DNA from 2 places in the Lentibacillus salinarum genome. Region 1 is predicted to be linked to the other one. Evidence: riboswitches for the same ligand, from Rfam matches in the RefSeq annotation. Region 1 holds a riboswitch; the other holds the start of a gene.

The links. A riboswitch is a leader RNA that binds a small molecule or an ion and turns the genes downstream of it on or off. The one in region 1 is predicted to bind glycine.
Region 2: linked by a shared signal. The riboswitch ahead of lpdA (dihydrolipoyl dehydrogenase) and the one ahead of gcvT (glycine cleavage system aminomethyltransferase GcvT) in region 1 are both predicted to bind glycine.

What each region holds. Positions count from the first base shown of each region.
Region 1 covers NZ_JBHTNH010000002.1:472,197-481,246, reverse strand. Annotated here, with positions in the region: gene comGA (competence type IV pilus ATPase ComGA) at 1-435, opposite strand, end outside; gene ACFQ4A_RS03205 (shikimate kinase) at 538-1,029, shown strand; gene ACFQ4A_RS03200 (YqzE family protein) at 1,091-1,276, shown strand; gene ACFQ4A_RS03195 (YqhG family protein) at 1,313-2,089, opposite strand; gene ACFQ4A_RS03190 (DEAD/DEAH box helicase) at 2,079-3,737, opposite strand; glycine riboswitch at 3,872-3,971, shown strand; gene gcvT (glycine cleavage system aminomethyltransferase GcvT) at 4,148-5,254, shown strand; gene gcvPA (aminomethyl-transferring glycine dehydrogenase subunit GcvPA) at 5,270-6,619, shown strand; gene gcvPB (aminomethyl-transferring glycine dehydrogenase subunit GcvPB) at 6,612-8,069, shown strand; gene ACFQ4A_RS03170 (rhodanese-like domain-containing protein) at 8,126-8,497, opposite strand; partial or broken gene ACFQ4A_RS03165 (vitamin B12-dependent ribonucleotide reductase) at 8,915-9,050, shown strand, end outside.
Region 2 covers NZ_JBHTNH010000002.1:241,052-250,101, forward strand. Annotated here, with positions in the region: gene ACFQ4A_RS01945 (hypothetical protein) at 1-201, shown strand, start outside; gene ACFQ4A_RS01950 (EutN/CcmL family microcompartment protein) at 220-498, shown strand; gene ACFQ4A_RS01955 (adenine deaminase) at 507-2,333, shown strand; gene ACFQ4A_RS01960 (cyclase family protein) at 2,333-3,016, shown strand; gene ACFQ4A_RS01965 (DUF1989 domain-containing protein) at 3,055-3,675, shown strand; gene ACFQ4A_RS01970 (M20 family metallopeptidase) at 3,676-4,797, shown strand; gene ACFQ4A_RS01975 (5'-deoxyadenosine deaminase) at 4,889-6,229, shown strand; glycine riboswitch at 6,281-6,381, shown strand; glycine riboswitch at 6,382-6,473, shown strand; gene lpdA (dihydrolipoyl dehydrogenase) at 6,678-8,078, shown strand; gene purU (formyltetrahydrofolate deformylase) at 8,201-9,050, shown strand, end outside.

The DNA of each region.
Region 1 (9,050 bases):
CGGCCCTGTCAGCAGAATAATCCCGCTTTTGTTGGTGATCCATTTCTTCAGCTTGTTCAATTGATTCGGAAATAGGAAAAGATTATCAAGGGTCAGGTTGCTTTCCTGCGGGAGGATCCGGATGGCCAGGCTTTCTGTTTGGGCGACCGGAAGCGTGGAAAGACGCAATGCGTAATGGTGGTCGAACTGCTCATGAATGGTGGTGCCATTTTGTGGTTTACGGACTTCACCTATATCCATTCCTGATGTAAACTTATAGTACGTGAGTAATAATTGGTATTGGTTCGCTGAGATTGTCCGGTGTCGTATTCTTTTTCCAAATACACGGAAGTAAATCGTGACTTGATCGGAGAAAGGGTAGAAGTGAATATCCGAAGCATTGGCGTTCACAGCAGTCTGCAGCAATTTTTTCGATAGTTTTGCAGCTGTGTCCAAACATTTCTCACCTCCTTTATATAGCTATATTCGACATGTTTCCTGAAACTCCTTCTTTTTTTGCAAATTATTTTTAAAAATTTTTAAGGCAGGTTGAATAACATGAGAACAGTATATTTAATTGGTTTTATGGGCAGCGGGAAAAGCACGGTTGGCGAATTACTGCACCGTAAGTCAGGTATATCATATTTGGATACAGATCAAATGGTTGTCGATCAATACGGTGATATTGCGTCCATTTTCGAAAAAGAAGGTGAAACGCAATTCCGGGCTTATGAAACGGAAATGTTAACCCGGATTCCGGATAAAAATTATGTCGTATCGACCGGCGGTGGGATTGTAGAACGGGAAGAAAACCATACCCTTATGAAACAAAATGGTATGATCATTCATTTGGACACGTCATTTGATGAGATCACCGGTCGTCTGGGAGAAGATCCAACGAGGCCATTGTGGGGTCAGTACGATTCCGACAAATATAAGCTCTACATTCATAGGCGAAATTGTTATACCACATTAGCTGATTTTACGATCATGACGGATCAAAAAACACCCGAAACGATTGTAACGGAAATGATGGCTTTTTTATCGTGATAAGGGTATGAATTGAAAGGCGTTCGGGAAATATAAACATAGGACTATGAATGGACAGGTGATGCATATCTCTTTTAATGATTACGTCAAATATTTGACGCAGCAGATCACATCCTATTTGGATACGCCGGCCGGGGAAAAAAGAGAGCAACGGGTGAAAAATAAAGTCAAGCCGCCGGTCTACTCTAACAGGTGGTTTGGAGTGCTGCCTTTTGCCTTTAAGGTAGCAAGAAAGAAAACCAATTGACAGGATCGCAAAATTGGGCCCTGTCAATTGGTTTTTTTATTGATGATCCTGCAAATAAAAGATACCACCATTGATCACTTCAAAGGTAATGCGGGGCGAATAGCGCTTTTGGATGTCATCGATTTCTTTCTTCATATCCTGCTCGTTTCCTTCTCCTTTATAAAAATGGCGAAGCAAATCGATTTCTTCTGCCATCTTTTTTCGTGATGCTTCTGCCCAGTCATGATCCTGATCCTGTACATAACTTTCCAGCACGTTTTCGATCCGTTTAAAACCGCTATGCAGTTTGATCATCGGTGAAATGGTGAAACAGTAATCGGAAATGGCGTTATGCAATGATTTTTCCTGTAATATTGCCATCATTTTCACTTTCATGGCGCCATTGACAAGATGCAGCCCGATTGACACCATTTCATCCTTTTTTTGTTTCCCCTGATAGCTAATTTTGATATTGGTGACCAGCCATGGGTACAGTGCTGTTTTTTGGTTTGTATCAATACGCTCATAAAGCTTTGTATATTTCTCATGTTCATGCAGATGATTGACAATTTGGTGCAAACGGGGACTGCCGTAATGGATCCATTCGTTTTTTCCGTCACGTTTGTCGGGATCTGTGATCAGGGTTAGTTGTTTTGGGTCCCCGGCGTAGCCCATTTTTTTAATGTAATGCCAGTAAAAGGGGCGGTTCATTAAGGCGCGGTCCATATCTTCTGTTAACTGAACCGTCAGCGCCCCTTCCTCCTGATGAACGATCGTACAATGATGGGCTGTAAAGTAAGATTGTAAAAAATCGTGTAAATGATTAATAGCCATATGCCTGCTCATCCTCTGCCGGTTGGTTATGGGTCATCTGAATAACAGAGGACAGGTTATCCAATTTAATTTTCGCTTCGCCGGTTGTGGCGGAATCTGAAAAAATGCTTTGGATTTCCGATTCCAGGTCGTTGATATTCAGCTCAGCGAGAATGCTGTCCAAATGTCCGATAACCTGTTCAAATAAATTGATTTTCTTATACAGGAGCGTCATGATATGTTCTTCTAATGTACCGCGTATAGCCAAATTATAAATATGGACGTCCTGCTCCTGACCATACCGGTGAATTCTGCCAATACGCTGTTCCAGCCGCATGGGGTTCCATGGCAGATCATAATTAATCATATGGTTGCAAAACTGTAGGTTGATACCTTCCCCGCCGGCTTCAGTCGCAATCAGCACCTGAGCATGGTGCTCGAACAGCTGTCTCATCCAATCTTTTTTACTTTTTTTAAAACCGCCACGGTAGGGGACGGACGTGATCCCGTTTTCTTTTAAATACCATTGCAAGTAAAATTGGGTCGCCCGATATTCGGTAAAAATAATGACTTTTTCTTCGCCGATTTGTTTGATTAACTCAACTGCCTTAGTAGCTTTCACATGTTGGGGTAGCTGCTCTATTTCCTCTGTTATTGGTTTGATCATCGTTTCCCTTTCTTCATCGGTCATCATCTTTTGCATTGATAAGTAGCAAGCTTCCCGGGAAGAGCATAGCTCCCGGAGTAATGTAATCTTCGCAAACGAGGGGAGGGTATCGGTTGCGCTTTCCAATTGGGAATAAACATGTTGTTCTTCATCTGTAAAATCTGTCCAAACGGTTTCGATGTGGCGTTTAATGTTATCAAATGGCGTATGTTTCCGTGTATTGCGAACCATCACTTTTTGGATTAATTGTTTTAAATAGCCATCCTGATCCAGGTTTTTGCGATCCTTTCCGTATTGTTCTAAGAATGTTTCATAATTACCAAGATGCCCTGGCTTCAGGATAGATACCAGATTGAAGATTTCTACCAGTCTGTTTTGCACGGGTGTTGCCGTCAGCAGCAAACAATACTTTTTTTTCAACGCTTTAACAAATGCAAAGTTTTTGGTTTTATGGTTTTTTAGTTTATGGGCCTCATCGACTAATAGAAAGTCATAATCCTGCTGAAGTATCTGCTCACGATGGGGTGAACGTTTCGCCGTGTCAATCGACGTGATGATCACATCATATTGATCCCACGGATAACTTTTACGGAATGTGACGGCAGGAATATAAAACTTCTCGTTCAGCTCCATAGCCCATTGATTGACCAATGAAGCCGGAACGATAATCAGTGCCTTTTTGACCAATCCTCGAAGCATATATTCTTTCAAAATCAAACCGGCTTCTATCGTTTTACCAAGGCCAACTTCATCCGCCAAAATAGCACGGCCGTTCATTTCCTCGATGACTTGCGTGGTGCATGATAATTGGTGGTCAAGAAAATCCATTTGCGGTAAATAGTCCAAAGCTTTTAGCCCTTCAAATGAAGGCGTCATAGCAGTGAGCGCAGCCTGGTAATTCATCTGGAAAAGCTCCCACGACGAAAAAGGACCTTCTGTTTCCAGTCTTTTCGAAAAGCCGTCAATAAATATGTCATCTTGATGAATATCAACTTGATCCATTATTGTTCCCCTTTTTCATAAAATTATAATTTTCCCTACTTTTAGGACCGTACATATGGTATAATGCAGGTAATATCGATATTTTTTTCAGACACATACATAGTATAACCAAAATTATTAATATCATAATGCGAATGAATACAAGGGGAGAGCTTACTGTGACATAGTTGCAGTAACGCCGAAGGAGCAAACACGTCGTGTGAATCTCTCAGGCAAAAAGACTCTTGTAGGACGCAGCTCTGGAGAGCGTTTACATAGGTAAACCACCCACGAAGCAAGCATGTTTGTTCATGAACATAATGACAGGCATGTGCAACTTTCTGGTTGAAGGACAGAGATTCCCTTTATGTTAGGGAATCTCTATTTTTTATGGGCAAAATGCGTCAATCTTTAAAAAAGGAGTGGATGGAATGAGTGAGTTAAAACGGACACCTCTATTTCCTGAGTATGACAAGTGGGGAGGGAAAGCCATCGATTTTGGCGGATGGGAACTGCCGGTTCAATATACCGGCATTAAACATGAACACGAAACAACACGAACGAAAGCAGGGTTATTTGATGTATCCCATATGGGTGAGATTTTGGTCAGAGGGCCGGGAAGCGAAGCCTTTTTACAGAAAATGGTAACAAATGATGTGTCCAAATTAACCCCGAAACGCGCCCAATACACGTTTATGTGCAATGAGAACGGTGGTACGGTAGATGACTTTATCGTGTATATGTTAGAAAAGGATCATTATTTGCTGGTTGTCAATGCAGCAAATACCGACAAAGATTTCAAGTGGCTCACGTCCCATAATGATGCTGGTGTCACCATTGATAATGTTTCATCTGACTATGCACAGCTGGCATTACAGGGGCCGAAAGCAGAGGCGATTTTACAGCGGCTAACTGACACTGACTTGAGTACCATCAAGCCTTTCCGGTTCGAAAATCCGGTTTATTTTTCATCGGTTGAATCAGGTGCCATTGTTTCACGAACAGGTTATACGGGAGAAGATGGGTTTGAAATATACTTGGATGCTGCTGAAGGGAGAGCCCTTTGGAATCGGATTCTGGAGACAGGCAAGGAGGATGGCGTGGAGCCGATTGGCCTTGGGGCAAGGGACACATTAAGATTTGAAGCAAACTTGCCTTTATACGGTCAGGAACTTTCCGAAACGATTACACCGGTTGAAGCGGGTATGCCATTTGCCGTCAAAATTAATAAAGAAGCGAATTTTATTGGAAAAGAAGTTCTGAAACAGCAAAAGGAAGATGGGGCGGAACGGAAGCTTGTCGGAATTGAAATGGTTGATAAAGGGATTCCGCGTACCGGCTACCACGTGCTGGCTGGTGATGAAGAAATTGGTTTTGTGACGACCGGTACCCAGTCCCCCACACTAAACAAGAATATCGGACTAGCACTTGTGAAAACCGACTATGCTGAGTTGGGGACAACATTAGATATTCAGGTAAGAAAAAGAAAATTAAAAGCAACTATTGTAAAAACACCATTTTATAAACGGGAGCAATAAGGGGGATGATTTGATATGGAATTTCGTTATTTGCCAATGACTGACGCTGATAAACAAGAAATGTTGGATACGATCGGTGTTGCTTCCAGTGAAGAGCTGTTTTCCGATATTCCGAATGACGTCCGGTTTAAAGGGGAATTAAACTTAAAAAAACCAGCTGACGAAACAGCATTAATGAAAGATCTGACACGAATGGCTGCAAGAAATGTTAATTTAAAGGAATACAGTTCATTTCTGGGTGCCGGGGTTTATGATCACTTTATCCCGTCCGTCGTTGATCATGTTATTTCCCGTTCGGAATTTTATACAGCTTATACACCATACCAGCCGGAAATTTCCCAGGGTGAATTGCAGGCGATTTTCGAGTTTCAGACAATGATTTGTGAACTGACCGGTATGGAGGTGGCCAACTCGTCCATGTATGACGGGGGAACAGCGCTGGCAGAAGCCGTAACACTTTCCGCCGGGCAGACCAAAAGAAAAAAAATCCTGGTATCCAAAACGGTCCATCCGGAATCCCGGGCAGTCATACACACCTATGCCAAGGGACAAAATCTTGATATTGTTGAAATTGACCATAACGACGGCATCACCGATCTGGAGCAATTAAATCATGAAATCGATGAACAGACAGCAGGCGTTGCTATTCAGTATCCCAATTTTTTCGGGCAGATTGAACCACTCGATGACGTGAATCGTATCATTCGCCAGCAGAAAAAGACGATGTTCATCGTTTCCAGCAATCCGCTGTCGCTCGGTTATCTGACACCACCTGGAGATTTTGGTGCCGATATCGTTGTCGGCGATACGCAGGTGTTTGGCATCCAGCCACAATTCGGCGGGCCGCATTGCGGTTATTTCGCCACCACGGATAAATTGAAGCGTAAAGTACCGGGGCGTCTGGTCGGGCAAACGACTGATGAAGATGGTGAGCGCGGTTTCGTGCTAACATTGCAGGCAAGAGAGCAGCATATACGGCGAGACAAAGCCACATCAAATATCTGTTCCAACCAGGCATTGAATGCCCTAGCCAGTTCGGTGGCGATGAGTTCAATCGGCAAACATGGCCTCCGGAAAATGGCTGAATTGAATATGCAAAAAGCCCGTTATGCAAAACAACAGCTGAGTGCGGCCGGTATGTCTGTCACGTTTTCGGGTCCGTTTTTTAATGAACTGGTTATCAAAGTGCCGGCTGATGTGTCAGCCATCAACAAAAGGCTGCTAGAGAGCGGTATTATCGGCGGCTATGATCTGGGCCAGGCTTATCCGGAACTAAAGCAGCATATGCTGGTGGCTGTCACCGAGAACCGTACCAAAGAAGAGATTGATACGTTCGTGAATGAAATGGGGGATATACATGGCTAAAACAGATTTTCCGTTAATTTTTGAACGCGGTAAAGAAGGCAGAACAAGCTACAGCCTACCGGAATTGGACGTTCCGGAAATGGATTTGGACAGCGCGTTTGCTGATTCTTATATCCGCAAGGAAGCACCCAATTTGCCCGAAGTGAGCGAACTGGAGCTCATGCGGCATTATACGGCGTTATCACGACGTAATTATGGTGTCGATTCCGGTTTTTACCCGCTCGGTTCCTGCACCATGAAATATAATCCGAAAATCAATGAAGATGCGGCACGGCTTGAGGGTTTCAGTTATATTCATCCACATCAGGATCCGGAAACGGTACAAGGGGCTATGGAGATGATGTATGACCTGCAAACATCGCTGGCCGAAATCACAGGGATGCATGATTTTTCACTACAATCGGCCGCCGGTGCACAGGGTGAATGGACTGGGCTCATGATGATCAGAGCATTCCATGAAACAAATGGTGATCTTAACCGGTCGAAAGTGATTGTTCCGGATTCAGCCCACGGCACGAACCCGGCATCTGTGTCAGTGGCCGGACTTGATGTCGTCACGGTTAAAACAAATGAACATGGTTTGGTGGATCTCGAGGATTTAAAACGTGTGGTTGATGACGAGACAGCTGCACTTATGCTGACCAACCCCAATACATTGGGATTATTTGAAACTGAAATTATGGAGATGGCTGAGATTGTCCATAACGCAGGCGGCAAGCTTTACTATGACGGCGCAAACCTGAATGCGATTATGGGCTACACTAGACCGGGTGATATGGGATTTGATGTGGTTCATATGAATTTGCATAAAACGTTCACAGGCCCGCATGGCGGAGGTGGACCAGGTTCAGGGCCAGTCGGTGTGACAAGTGAGTTCGCACCCTATTTACCGAAGCCGGTACTTATGAAAAGAGACGATCACTATACCTTTGATCATGACCGCCCTGCTTCAATTGGCCGGATAAAACCTTATTACGGCAATTTTGGCATTAACTTGCGAGCCTATACGTATATTCGCACAATGGGTGCCGAGGGACTTAAAAAGGTCAGTGAGCATGCGGTATTAAATGCGAACTACTTAATGCGCAGGCTGGAGAAGGAATATGAGCTACCTTACCCGCAGCATTGTAAGCATGAATTTGTGTTATCCGGGAAAAAACAGAAACAGCTTGGTGTCAGGACATTGGATATTGCCAAACGGCTGTTGGATTATGACTACCATCCGCCGACAATCTATTTTCCGCTCAACGTGGAAGAAGCGATGATGACAGAACCGACTGAAACCGAGTCAAAGGAAACATTGGACGGTTTCATTGACGCGATGATCCGGATTTCGGAGGAGGCAAAGGACGACCCTGAGTTAGTCCAGGAAGCACCCCATCAGACGGTGGTCAAACGAATGGATGAAACGACAGCTGCCCGAAAACCGATTCTGCGTTATCAACAATAAAACGGGATGGGGAACATACTCCCCATCCCGTTTTATTTGGTTGCATCATTGTCCGGTTATTTAGCTTTCACTTTTCCCGTCCATTTTTTGAAGCCGCCTTTAAGCTGGCTGATATCGTCATACCCTTTTTTGTGAAGCAGCTGCGCGGCTCTTGCTGATCTTGATCCGCCCTGACAATATAAATAGACCGGTTTATCCTGTCGAAGTTCGACAAGCCGCTGCTTCATTTGTGTCAACGGTATATTCCTAGCCCCAAGAATGTGGCCTTTATCAAATTCATTCGGTTCGCGTACATCAATCAGCTGTGCTTTTCGGTAACCTTGGCGGAACTGGTCTTCTGTCAAGGTTTTCAGGAAAGTTTTACGTCGGAAAAATTGAAACACGGCCACTGCTAATAGCGCTACCAAAAGTATGATTAAAAATCCCATTAAGAATCCCCCGTTACTCAAAATCTGTCTATTCTATTATATGGCGGAAGCTGACTTTTTTCAAAGTATTTTTATTACCTGCAGAAATTTTGGTGTGTTGACTTAGATACAGGTCCAATTTATTGCATGCGAAACGCTGATTTGACAGCATTTGTCGGTTCTGAAGGGCAGCCGTATTTGTCATGGTGGAGCAAAATTTGAAAAAACGTTAAAAAGACGATTTACTAGCCGGTTAGCTTGAATTTCCTGTTTATTTCTTGGTATATTAGTCCTTTCCTGTGATTGACAAACGAAGCTGTTTTTGTTCCGAATCCCATATATTGTATTGGTTTGAATTTTAAGCACTATATATTGTTTTATATATCTGAAATATGGTATGTTAATAATAGCATATACGAAAGAAGGAGTGAATCCAATATGTCAACTGCTGTAGAAAACGAGCGTGGTATCGATGTGGAGGTACTGAATGAAGACATCAAACGCTTCCCGCAGGTCCATGCGATTACAGATGATATGCAGTTAACACACAAGGGTGTGTCACGGCTGGTTATGC
Region 2 (9,050 bases), 230 kb from region 1:
ATTCAATTAATAGAAAATGATGATGATGTATTGCGTCATTTCATAACTACTTCCCAAAATGAAAATAAACAAGTTGTAACAGCAGATATGGTGCAAAAATATGTTGAAGCTGGACAAAAATCTATTGATTTAGAGCAAAGGGTAATCATCACACCATTGGCACGCGATATTGCTATGAAATATCAAATTAAGATCAACTAGAAATAGGGGGAACATCGCATGGAAATGGGTATTGTGGTTGGAAGAGTTACGGCAACAAGAAAGGACGATAAGTTAGTAGGTACTAAGTTGTTAATCACACAGGCGATCGATTTAGACGGAAGCCCCCTTAACTCTCAACCAATCATTACAGTCGATACTGTTGGTGCTGGAGTTGGTGAACGAGTCTTTTTTGTCAAAGGGAGTATAGCATCCCGTGCTGTAAGCGAGGGTTCCCCAATAGATGCTGCAATTGTAGGTATAATTGACAGTTTAGAATGCGATGATTTGAAAGGGTGACGTTAATAATGCAGGCTGAAAATATTAAAGAAGCGATTCAGTATCGAAAGCTTATAGATGTGTTATTGGATACTAATCAGTATGCCGATCTTGTTCTTCAAGGCGGCTATATTATTAATACGATAACAAGAGAAATTTATGAAGCAGATGTTGCAATAAAAGGTGAATACATTCTAATGGTGGGTGACGCCAGTAAACTAATTGGAAATAAAACGGATGTAGAGAATGTAAAAGGTAAGTTTATCTCACCTGGATTTATCGATTCACATATGCATTTTGAAAGTGCTATGTTGACTTGTACAGAATTTTCTCGTTTATCAATACCTACTGGAACAACTACTATCGTTAACGATCCTCATGAAATTGGGAATGTCTTGGGCGTGCACGGTATGCAAGAAATGATTAAAGAGGCAAAAACATTGCCAAACCAAATTTATTTCACAGTACCTGCTGCTGTCCCCGACGCTCCAGGCCTTGAAACGGCTGGTTATGATGTGAATTCTAAACATATGAAAGAGCTATTGAATGATCCAACTGTTCAAGGAATTGGAGAAATACAAAGTTTTAGTAATATTGGTCCAGTTTATGAAAATGCACCTGAATTGATTGATGATCTTGTGGCATCTGTTTCATACGCAAATAGTATTGGAAGATCGGTAGAAGGAAATGCACCTGCTTTATTCGGAAATGAATTGGCTGCACATATCATTAGTGGTGGTGCACATGTTTCTTGTCATGAAACAACTACAAAAGAGGAAATGATGGAAAAACTCAGATATGGCGTTAGTGTGTTCATGCGTGAAGGATCTTCACAGAGAAATATGGCTGAATGTATTCGGGCTGTAACTGAAGAAGGCATGGACTCAAGACGTGCTATCCTTGTTTCTGATGATATGGTGCCAGAGGATCTGCTAAAAGATGGTCACATGAATGATCTTGTTAGACGTACAATTGCTCAAGGAATAGACCCAGTAGAGGCTATTCAAATGGCAACCATTAATCCTGCAACACATTTTGGCTTTAAAGATGTTGGATTGCTGGCGCCTGGAAAGCGAGCAAATATTGCTGTAATAGATGATTTGAATGAAATGACAATTGATAAAGTATATCTTAACGGAACAAACGCTGCCGAAAAAGGTGAATTAACAATTGACCTGGGTACATATACGTATCCTGAAAGTGTCAAAAAATCTGTTAAAAGAGATCCAGTAAAAGTTGAAGACCTTCATATTAAGGCTAGTGGAAGCCGCGCTCAAGTCCGTTCAATCGTTGCAATTCAAGATCAAAACTTAACTGGTGCCAAAGAATTCAATATGAATGTAACCAATGGAGTTGTTGAACCATGTTTACAACAAGATGTTCTGCCATTAATTGTTGTTGAAAGACATGGGCGAACGAACAATATTGGAAAGGCATTCTTAAATGGATTTAAGCTACAAGGTGGTTCAATTGCAGAAAGTGTTGCACATGACACGCACAATATTATTGTTACAGGAACGAATTATGAAGACATGGTAACTGCTGTCAATAGAGTTATTGCAATGGATGGCGGTATTGCAATGATTAAAGATGGCAAAGTTGTTGGCGAACTACCGTTAAGGGTCGGTGGTTTAATCAGTGATGAGCTTAGCGGAATTGAATTAAGTGAAAAAATTGCAGAACTGACAAGATTGGCACAAGATGAATTGGGCTGCGGTATAAATGTACCATTTATGCATCTTTCTTTCTGGTCACTTGTAACAAGTCCAGAATGGAAAATCACTGATATGGGATTAATCAATGTTGACAAATTTGAAGTTCTATCACCGGTAGTAGAACAAGGAGGGAGACTGTAATGGGAGTTAAACTTATAGATCTTTCACAAGAGATATATCAGGGAATGCCGGTATTCCCGCCCCATCAAAAAACTATGATTTTTCGTAACATGACACATGAAGAATCGATAGAACAGATGGGATTCCCTTTCTGTACAAACAATCTGATAATTAGTGAACATGGTCCCACACATTCAGATGCCGTATTTGAATATGATCCCAATGGACAGACAATTGATGAAATGCCGCTGGACTATTTTTACGGCCCCGCAATCTGTCTTGATGTTTCTCATATGTCACCCGATGGATATATTACGCCGAATGATTTGGAACAGGCGTTGCAAAAATCCCAGCAGGTACTGGAACGAGGTGACATTGTCCTGCTCTATACAGGTCATTACAATCGTTCATATGGTACCGAAGAATGGTTACATCGACATGCAGGGCTTAATTACGATGGTGCTAAATGGTTAGCAGAAAAAGGTGTCGTAAATATCGGTATCGACACACCAGCCATTGATAACCCAAAGGATACCAAATTTTCTGGTCATCTTGTATGTCAGGAATACGGATTAACAAATACGGAGAATCTGGCAAATTTAAATGAGGTTTCAGGAAAAAGATTTTTGTATTTTGGACTTCCATTGAAAATTCGTAAAGGAACAGGTTCACCGGTAAGAGCGGTTGCAGTATTTAATGAATAATAAGGACTTGGATACTTTAATGATAAGAGGTGGATAATATGGTATATTCAGCACAAGAAAAAATCAAAGAAGAGATAATAATACCGCCATATGAAGGTAGAAGTGCTTTGCTTAAACCAGGTGAAGAGTTAATCATTATTGATGTTGATGGTAAACAAGTCGGTGATTTTGTTTGCTTTAACAGACATGATCCTAAAGAGTTTGTTTCTCCTGTCCATATGAGGGCTTCCCTAAGTAGTATTCGGTTGAAAATAGGCGATCCACTATATAGCAATAAACGGCGTTCATTGATGACGTTCGCAGAAGATACGGTAGGAAAACATGACTTCTTTTTCCCTGCGTGTGACTATTACCGTTATAAGGTGGACTTTGGAAAGGAAGATCACCCAAACTGTCATGATAATTTAAATAATGCTTTGAAAGAGTATGGATTGGGAAATGAACCAGTGCCAGATCCTATTAACTTGTTTATGAATAATGCTTTAAATGAGGAACTCGATTACGAGATCAAAGAGCCTTTGTCTAAACCAGGTGATTACATTCGATTAAAGGCTTTGGAAGAAGTTGTTATTGCATGTTCAACCTGTTCCCAAGATATGGCCCCTGTTAATGGATGGAACGTGACGTCATTGAAAATGCAGATTGTGGAGGCGAAATAAATGGAAGCTGTTCGCTTTTTGCAGGAAATGATCCAAGTTAACAGCTCCAATCCGCCGGGGAATGAATACGATGTTGCTAAACTAATGGCAGAAAGATGTGAATCTACTGGTATTCCTTATAAAATATCAGAAGTACAGCCAAACCGAAACAATTTTGAAATTCAATTAAAAGGTCGGGGGTCTGGAAAGCTAATCCTTTGCGGTCATATGGACACAGTCCTCCCTGGCAAACAGTCTTGGAAATACTCACCGTTTTCAGGTGAAATTGATGGTGATAAGCTTTATGGCCGGGGAGCATCCGACATGAAAAGTGGTCTATCCGCCATGTTTCTTGCCGTTGAATCATTAATTAAAGAAGGCAAGCCACTAGCTAAGGATGTTGTTTTCTTAGCGACTGCGGGAGAAGAAGTGGACAGTTGTGGGGCTCGTCAATATTTACAGGAGCAAAATTTGGATGGTGTTGAAGCACTCGTTATTGGGGAACCTACCGATGAAAAAGTGGTCGTTGGACATAAAGGAGCTTTTTGGGTAGAAATTAATATAGTCGGTAAAACAGCCCATGGAGCAATGCCAGACAGAGGAATTAATGCAGTTGAATGGATACAGAAAGTTATGGAAATAATTGAATCTCTTAAATCAAAATGGAAAATATCCGCGACTCCTTTGGGAGAGAGCAGTGCCGCAATGACAAAAATAAATGGAGGTGTACAAACAAATGTCATACCAGATCACTGTAGTATAAATATAGACATTAGATCTGTACCGCCTCAATCACATGATCAATTATATAGTGAATTAAAAGAAAAATTGAATGAGATATTTTCTAGTAATGATGCCCCGGAATATAATATGAATATTTTATTAGACCGCCCATCTATCCTAACAGATAGATCGAGTAAAATAATTAAAACAGCATTAGATATTTCGAACCATGATTCTATACATGGTGTATCATATTATACAGATGGTGCAGTTTTAAACCCAAAAAGTAAAATACCTACGCTAATTTATGGACCAGGTGATGAAAAACTTGCACATCAACCAAATGAATATGTACATATAAATGCATATTTACGTTCTATCGACTTTTATAAGAAACTAGTAATCGATTATTGTTCATAGAGATAAAGGTTGAAGTATACACTTAAAGTTCCCAATTTTACAATAGTATAGACTTCAGCTCCCGGGGTTTTGATTTTAAAGGAGTGATATCATGTCAAGTATCTTAATCAAAAACGCACAAATCATTACAATGAACCCACAGGAAGAAATTATTTATGGAGATTTGTATATTGAAGACGATATAATTATTAAGGTTGGCGGTGACCTTGGAAATGAAGCAGATAAGGTTATAGATGCGAGACATAAAACCGTTATCCCTGGTTTTATCCAAACACATATCCATCTTTGTCAGGCATTGTTTCGTGGACAAGCAGATGATTTGGAATTAATGGATTGGTTGCAGAAAAAAATATGGCCACTTGAAGCTTCACATGATGCGGAGTCAAGTTACTATTCGGCTATGCTGGGGCTGGGTGAATTAATTCAAAGCGGAACGACAACAATTGTTGATATGGAAACGGTTAATCATACAAACGAAGCTTTTCAGGCAATGGCTGAAAGTGGTATACGTGTCCTTGGTGGAAAAGTTATGATGGATTTGGGGGATGATTTACCTGAACCCCTTTTAGAGGATACAACAAAGTCTATCCAGCAAAGTGTTGACCTCCTGGAAAAATGGAATAATTATGATAATGGAAGACTTCAGTATGCATTTTGTCCACGCTTTGTCGTTTCATGTACAGAAGAGCTATTAACAGAAGTCCGCGATTTATCTAAACAATATAACGTTAAGATTCACTCACATGCCTCTGAAAACAAAGGAGAAATTGAAATTGTTGAACAGCAAAGAGGTATGCGGAATGTTGTTTATCTGGACCATATTGGGTTGGCTGATGAAAATCTTATTTTGGCTCACTGTGTATGGCTTGATCCTGAAGAAAAACGTATTATTAAGGAACGTGGGATAAAAATGAGTCACTGCCCTGGTTCTAACTTGAAATTAGCTTCGGGTATTGCTGAGATGCCTGACATGTTAGAACTTGACGCACATCTTAGCCTTGGAGCAGATGGTGCTCCGTGTAATAATAATCTTGATATGTTTAACGAGATGCGTTTGTCAAGCATTATTCAAAAACCACTTCATGGACCTACCATGATGAATGCAAAGACCGTTTTCAAAATGGCTACCATAGGAGGAGCTGAAGCAGTTGGTCTTGAAGATCAAATCGGAAGTATTGAAGTTGGAAAAAAGGCAGATATTGCAATTTTGGATTTGAATAAGTTCCATACATTCCCTTCTGCCGAAGTTGATCCGATTTCAAGAATTGTCTACTCAGCAACAAGAGCTGATGTAGATGCAACAATAATTAATGGTAAAGTGGTTATGGAAAATGGAAATGTAAAAACAGTCGATAAAGATGTTGTTCTTCACGAGTCGAATAAATCGATTGAACGATTAGTAAAACGTGTACCTTCACTTATAAAGGCTTAAAATTTTAAATTGACAATAATCAATATTTAGAATACTATAAAGAAAAAGCGGATGACAATTGTGGGAGAGTGCTGGTTAAAAGCCACCGAAGGAGCAAGTTCCAAAAAGACCCTTGGAACCAATCTCTCAGGTAGAAGAACCACAATAGGACGCGTCTCTGGAGAGTGCGTTTTTGAACGCCACCAAAGGGGAAGGTCTATCAATAATAGAGCTAAACTCTCAGGTGAAAGGACAGGGAAGGGAATATCACCTTTTTCTGTCCTTTTTTGTGTGCACTTTTATGCTTAGAAATGTTAAAAATTTTGCTCATTAGCAATGGAAAATTAGATAGGAGAAATGGGAATACATCAAATTTTAACAGTTAAATTCCCTTTTTGGATAAAAAAGGATTGGGTAGTTTGCCAACTATTAATGGCTTGTTTATGTAAGACAAGAGGAGTGATTTAAAATGACAAAGGAATACGATGTTGCCATTATCGGTGGCGGAACAGGTGGTTATGTTGCCGCCATACGTGCATCTCAATTAGGATTAAAAGCTGCCGTTGTTGAAAAAGAAAAATTGGGAGGAACCTGCCTCCATGCAGGCTGTATTCCCAGTAAGGCATTATTAAGGAGTGCAGAGGTATATACCAATACAAAAAATGGAATGGCGTTTGGTGTTGTTGCGCCTAAAGTAGAACTTGACTTTTCTAAAGTACAGGAGAGAAAAGAGGGTATTACAAATCAATTATATAAAGGCGTTCAACATCTAATGAAAAAAGGAAAAATTGATGTTTATGAAGGGAAAGGAAAAATATCTGATTCAAGCAATGTCTTGGTGACTATGAAGAACGAAGAAGAGACCATTACGCTACATGCCTGTCATATTCTAATTGCTACAGGATCCCGTCCAAGTACGCTTCCTGGCCTTGAAGTGGATGGAACCCATGTAATGACATCAGATGAGGCATTACAAATGGACCAATTGCCTGAGTCTATTATGATTGTTGGTGGTGGTGTGATCGGAATAGAATGGGCATCGATGCTTGTCGATTTTGGATTAAAGGTTACTCTACTAGAATATGCAGAACGCATTTTACCGACGGAAGATAAGGATATTTCAAGAGAAGTTCAACGTTTAATGAAGAAAAAAGGGGTGAAAATCGTAACAGGGGCTAAAGTTCTTCCAGAAACATTGGAAAGGGATAATGGTGTTTCCATTAAAACGGAACATAAGGGGAAGGAAAAATCATTTTCCGCAGACAAACTATTAGTCTCTGTGGGTCGTCACCCGAATATAGCGGACATTGGTCTTGATCAAACGACTATTAATGTGAACCGAAATACAATTCAAACTAATGAATATTACCAAACAAATGATTCAACTATTTATGCTATTGGTGATGTTATTGGTGGCTTACAGCTTGCTCATGTCGCCTCTCACGAAGGAATCATTGCCATTGAACATATGGCAGGTAAAAATCCGTCTCCACTTGACCCAACTCGTGTCTCAAAATGTGTTTATAGTAGTCCTGAGGTGGCAAGTGTAGGTTTAACAGAAGAGGAAGCAAAATCTAAAGGTTACCAAGTAAAACTAGGCAAATTTGCATTTCGTGCAGTTGGAAAAGCGCTGGTATTCGGAGATTCAAATGGTTTTGTTAAATTCGTTGTTGAAGAAAAGTCAAAAAAACTATTAGGAGTACACATGGTTGGGCCAAATGTCACTGACATGATTACTGAAGCTGGTTTAGCGTTAGTATTGAATTCAACATCCATGGATATTGCGGGTACAATTCATCCGCACCCAACTTTAGCTGAAGCAATTGGGGAAGCAGCCTTAGCGGTAGACGGTAATGAGATTCATGCATAATTTCAGAATGTTTAGTTAAATTTAAACATGACACCATTGAACTTAAATTTAATGATATACGATTAAGTATAAAATTCAAAAAGTAGCTTTAAATTTTATTTTAAAATGTTTAAATGTAAAGGATGGAGGGAAAAGCAGTGCAACAAGAAAAAGAAAATATAAATCACGCAGAATTATTAATTTCTTGCCCAGAAAAGCCTGGCATTATATCGACAGTATCTAATTTTTTAGTAGAACATAATGCTAATATTATCCAATTTGATCAGCATACAACAGATCCACATGCAGGAATGTTTTTTATGCGGATTGAATTTGATCTAAAAGATTTTGACTCTTCTTATGGAAAACTTGAAGATAATTTGCATACAATGGCTCGAGATTATTCTATGGATTGGCAACTGACCAGCAAGAAAAAAAAGAAACGAATGGCCATTTTTGTTTCAAAGGAAGGTCATTGTTTGAAGGAGCTGATTTGGCGATGGAAATCTGGTGAAATTCCAGTGGATATTCCCATGGTAATTAGTAACCACCCCGACTTAAAAGAAGAAGTTGAAGGACATGGTATTCCTTATTATCATATTCCCTTGTCCAGTCATACGAAAGCAGAAGCTGAAGAAAAACAGTTGGAACTGTTAAAAGGAAAAGTTGACTTTATCGCCCTGGCAAGGTATATGCAAATTCTTTCACCTGATTTTGTATCCAAATTTTCGAATCAAATTATTAATATTCATCATTCGTTCTTACCAGCCTTTATAGGAGCTAATCCATATGCTAGAGCTTTTAATCGCGGAGTAAAATTAATTGGCGCAACCGCTCATTATGTAACCGATGATCTTGATGAGGGTCCAATTATCGAGCAAGATGTTCAACGGGTTAGTCATCGTTATACGGCAGAAGATTTAAAAATTGCAGGACGTCATGTTGAAAAACAAGTTCTTGCCAAAGCCGTATCATGGCATGCTGAAAACAAGG